DNA from 2 places in the Micromonospora sp. IBHARD004 genome. Region 1 is predicted to be linked to the other one. Evidence: riboswitches for the same ligand, from Rfam matches in the RefSeq annotation. Region 1 holds a riboswitch; the other holds the start of a gene.
What was found. Region 1 has a riboswitch for thiamine pyrophosphate ahead of ACTWO6_RS26090 (ECF transporter S component). Riboswitches for the same ligand answer to the same signal wherever they lie in the genome.

Region 1 (2,194 bases):
CAGCAGGGTCGGCCGCAGGGCCAGCGCCCCGGCCAGGGCGAGCCGCTGCTGCTCGCCGCCGGAGAGGGCGGCGGTGGGCCGGTCCCGGTGGTACGGGAAGCCGACCCGGTGCAGCGCCCCGTCCACCCGCGGCCAGATCTCGTCGGCCGGTACGCCCCGGTTCTCCAGCCCGAACGCGACGTCGTCGCCGCAGCGGGCCATCACCAGCTGACTTTCCGGGTCCTGGAAGACGATGCCGACCCGTTCCCGGGCCTTGCGGGGGTCGAGCCCGTCGATCTCGACGGTGCCCTCCTGCTCACCGGAGTCCTCGGGCAGCAGCCCGGCCAGCGCGGCGAGCAGGGTGCTCTTCCCGGCCCCGGACGGCCCGAGCAGCAGCACCCGCTCCCCAGGCTCGACGCGGAGATCGATCCCCCGCACCGCCCAGGCCTTCCGCCCGGCGTGTCGCCACCCGAACCCCCGCAGCTCCACCGCACTCACCCTCGCCCCGCCCCCTCCGGTCCCGTGATCATGAAGTTGTCGTCGCGACACGCCGCGCCGGAGGACAACAACTTCATGATCAACGCGGACTCCGGGTGTGGGGTGGCGGTCAGACGGCGGCGCGTTCGCGGCCGGCGGGGAAGCGGTCGAGGACGCCGGTGCCCGCCAGGGCGCGGGTCAGCGCGACGCTGCCCAGGCCGGCCACCACCAGGGAGCTGACCGCGGTGATCAGGATGTACGGGAGGCGGAAGCTGCCCCACGCGGTGCCCGGGTACCAGATGAAGACGTCGTAGATCGAGGCGGCGAGCCCGGCCAGCGTGGCCGCCAGCAGGGCCACCGGCAGCCGGTAGTTGCGGTAGCCGAAGGCCGCGAAGGCGAGCTCCGCCGCCGCCGCCTCCAGCGGGCCCTGCACGACCAGCGTCCAGCCCCAGCTGCTGCCGAGCGCCACGGAGACCAGCGCGGCGAAGGTGAGGGTGAAGAACGCGGCGCCGGGCCTGCGGATGATCAGCGCGCCCAGCACGGCCGGCACCAGCCAGACGCCGTACAGGACGGCCCGGCCGGGCAGCGGGATGGCGTCCGCCGGCCCGTTCCACAGCAGGCCCCAGGCCCAGAAGATGACCCCGAAGGCCACCCCGAGCACGGAGGCGATGACGATGTCGATGGTGCGCCACCGGTTGGCGGTGTTGTCCATGGTTGCTCCCAGTCCAGTGAACGAACCAGGAGAAGACGCACGCCGCGCCCGGTGTCACCGGACGGCGGCGCGGCTGGAGGTCGACCGAACTCCCTGCGCTGGCATTACCCAGATCAGGTTCGAGGGTCTGCGGGCGATGCCCGCACTCTCAGCGCTGTGCGCTCCCCTGTCGGATGTGAAGTTGTCCCGGCAGACGCTAGCACCGACTGGGCTGACGGCCCAGCAGGGCGGTCGCGGTCCGGCCCCGGCCCGGTCCGCTGGGTAGGCTGCCGATCATGCGGGTCGACGCGCGAGGTCTGACGTTCGAGGTACGCACCGGCGGTCCCGAGGACGGCACACCCGTCCTGCTGCTGCACGGTTTTCCGCAGCACGGCGGCGAGTGGGACGACGTGGTGCCCGCGCTGCACGCCGCCGGGCTGCGCACGTACGCGCTGGACCAGCGGGGCTACGCGCCGGGCGCACGGCCGGCGGCGGTCGAGGCGTACCGGATCCCGGAGCTGGTGGCCGACGCGGCCGGTGTGCTCGACGCGCTCGGGGTGGAGTCCGCGCACGTGGTGGGGCACGACTGGGGCGCGATCGTGGCGTGGGGCCTGGCGGCGGCGCACCCGCGGCGGGTCCGCACCCTCACCGCGGTCTCGGTGCCGCACCCGGCCGCGATGGCGCACGCGCTCGCCACCGACCCCCAGCAGAAGGCCCGCTCCGCGTACATCGTGCTGTTCCGCAAGCCGGGCAAGGCCGAGAAGGTGCTGCTCGCGCTCAACGCCACCGCGCTGCGCAAGCTGCTCGGCGGGGTGGGTGACGCGGCGCGGGTCGCCCGCTACGCCGAACCGATGCGGGAGCCGGGCGCGCTGACCGCCGCGCTGAACTGGTACCGGGCGATGTCGGGGACCGACATGAAGGCCGTCGGCCCGGCGACCGTGCCGACCACCTTCGTCTGGAGCGACAGGGACATCGCGATCGGCCGGACCGCCGCCGAGGCCTGCGCGACCCACGTGACCGGCGACTACCGCCTCGTCGAACTCTCCG
Region 2 (2,194 bases), 670 kb from region 1:
ACCACGGTGACGCCCGCGTCCACGTCGGACAGGCGGGCGACCCGGCCCGGCAGCAGTGTCGCCCCGGCCCGCTCGGCCGCCGCCAGCAGCGCGGCGACCAGCCGGCGCGGGTCGACCTGGTGGTCGCCGGGGGCGACCGCGCCGCCGCGCACCCGCGGCGCGAGCGCCGGTTCGCGGTCCCGCAGCTCCGACGGGCGCAGCGGGGTGATCGGCAGCCCCAACCCCTGCTGGTACGACCACAGTCGCCGCGCCTCGGCCAGGTCGTCGCCGGTGAGCCCGACCACCAGCGTCCCCTCGGTGCGGTACCCGAATCCGGCGCCGGCGGCCTCGGCCAGCTCGGCGGCGAAGCCCGGCCAGCGGGCGGCGGACTCGACGAGCAGCCCGGTCAGCTCGTGCTCCCCGAAGTACGCCTCGGCGACCGGCGCGAGCATCCCGGCCGCAACGTGCGAGGCTCCGGTACCCGGCGCCGGGTCGTGCACGACCACCCGCAGCCCGCGCGACGCGCAGCGCCAGGCGATCGCCAGCCCGACCGGTCCCGCCCCCACCACGGCGACGTCCGGTCGGGTCAGCACGTCAGCGCCCCGAGCAGCTCGGCGGTGGCCCGCGCGGGATCCGCAGCCCCGGAGAGCGCGCCGACCACCGCCACCCCGTACGCCCCGGCGGCTCGCAACGCGGGCACGCTCGGGGCGGTCACTCCGCCGATGGCGATCACCGGCACGTCCACCGCCGAGGCGACCGCGCGCACCCCGGCGGGGCCGATCGGCGCGGGCAGGCCGCTCTTGGTGCCGGTCGGGTGGCAGGGGCCGACGCCCAGGTAGCTGGCCCCGGCGGCGGCCGCCTCGGCGGCGCTCCCCGGCTCCCGCGCGGTCGCCCCGAGCACGGCGGCCGAGCCGAGCACCCGGCGGGCCGCCCGCACCGGCAGGTCCTCCGCGCCGACGTGCCCGCCCGCGGCGTCGACCGCGAGCGCCACGTGCAGCCGGTCGTTGACCAGGCACGTCGCCCCGTACGGCCGGCAGAGCGCGACCACCCGGCGGGCCAGGTCGTACGCCTGGCGGTCGGTGGCGTCATCCTCGACGCGGACCTGGACGACCAGCTCGGCGCGGGCCACCGGCAGGGCGGCGCGCAGCACGGCGAGCGGGTCCCGCCCCGGCCGGGTGTCGGTGATCAGATGCAGTCGTCCCAGGGACGGCACGGCAACTCTCCTCCCTGCGCCGGCATTACCCGGATCAGGTTCGACGGTCGGGGGCTTCAGCCCCCCTCTCAGCCCGGTGCACCGGGCTCCCGTGGGTCACTTGCGGCCTACCGTACGACGGATGGGCGGATCCGCCAAGGGCGGGAGTTGGCTTTTCCCACTGACCGTCCGATGTCGATGCCGGGGGCAGCGGGTGACCATCCGCTCACGCCATGCTGTCCGGATGCCGTTGCCGCCGCGTGTTCCACGACGGCTGTCGTTCCTGCCGTTCAGGGGCAGTCGGGCCGTCGCCGACGGACTGCTGACCTGGACGATGCTGCGCGGTCCGGCGTGGCGACGGCTGCTCCCCGACGTGTACGTGCACCGCGACGGCTACCGCGCGGACGACCACCGGATGTGGTGCGACGCCGTCGCGCTGCGCCTCCCGCCGGACGCGGCGATCGCCGGACCTGGGTGTCAAAACCGCCCGGTGACACCCATGACGTTCCACTCACGGCCAGAACCACGGCGATCGTGGGCGGCGACGACACAGCCCGCCGCCCACGGCCCCGGTGCGGTGCCCCGGCACGGCCGGTGCAGCGCCCCCGGCGCGGTGCGGCGCGGTGCGGTGCGGTGCGGTGCGGTGCGGTGCGGGCAGGGTGCAATGCCCGGGCGGCGTGCGGCGCCCGGCGCCCACGGTGGGGCGGCCGGGCGTGGTCCGGGCGGGGGTGGCGGGCGGGTGTGCTGTCAGAGGATGGCGTCGAGGGCGTCGAAGTCCTCGTCGGTCGGCTGCCAGGTGCCCGCCTCGGCGTTGGCGCGCACCTGCTCGGGCGTGGTGGCGCCGGCGATCACCGAGGTCACGGCGGGACGGGCGGCCAGCCCGCCGATGGCCACCTGGAGCATGGTGATCCCGCGCTCCGCGGCGTACGCCTCGATCGCCTCGATGGTGTCCCAGTCCGCGGCGGCCAGGCGCTCGGCGTACCGGCCGCCGCCGGAGAGCCGGCTGCCGGCGGGCGGGGCCTC

Region 2: linked by a shared signal. The riboswitch ahead of thiE (thiamine phosphate synthase) and the one ahead of ACTWO6_RS26090 (ECF transporter S component) in region 1 are both predicted to bind thiamine pyrophosphate.

Annotation. Positions count from the first base shown of each region.
Region 1 is NZ_CP199934.1:5,364,115-5,366,308, reverse strand. Features, by position in the region: gene ACTWO6_RS26095 (ABC transporter ATP-binding protein) at 1-477, opposite strand, end outside; gene ACTWO6_RS26090 (ECF transporter S component) at 587-1,168, opposite strand; TPP riboswitch at 1,241-1,346, opposite strand; gene ACTWO6_RS26085 (alpha/beta fold hydrolase) at 1,444-2,194, shown strand, end outside.
Region 2 is NZ_CP199934.1:6,035,600-6,037,793, forward strand. Features, by position in the region: gene thiO (glycine oxidase ThiO) at 1-572, opposite strand, end outside; gene thiE (thiamine phosphate synthase) at 566-1,192, opposite strand; TPP riboswitch at 1,187-1,295, opposite strand; gene ACTWO6_RS29300 (aldo/keto reductase) at 1,919-2,194, opposite strand, start outside.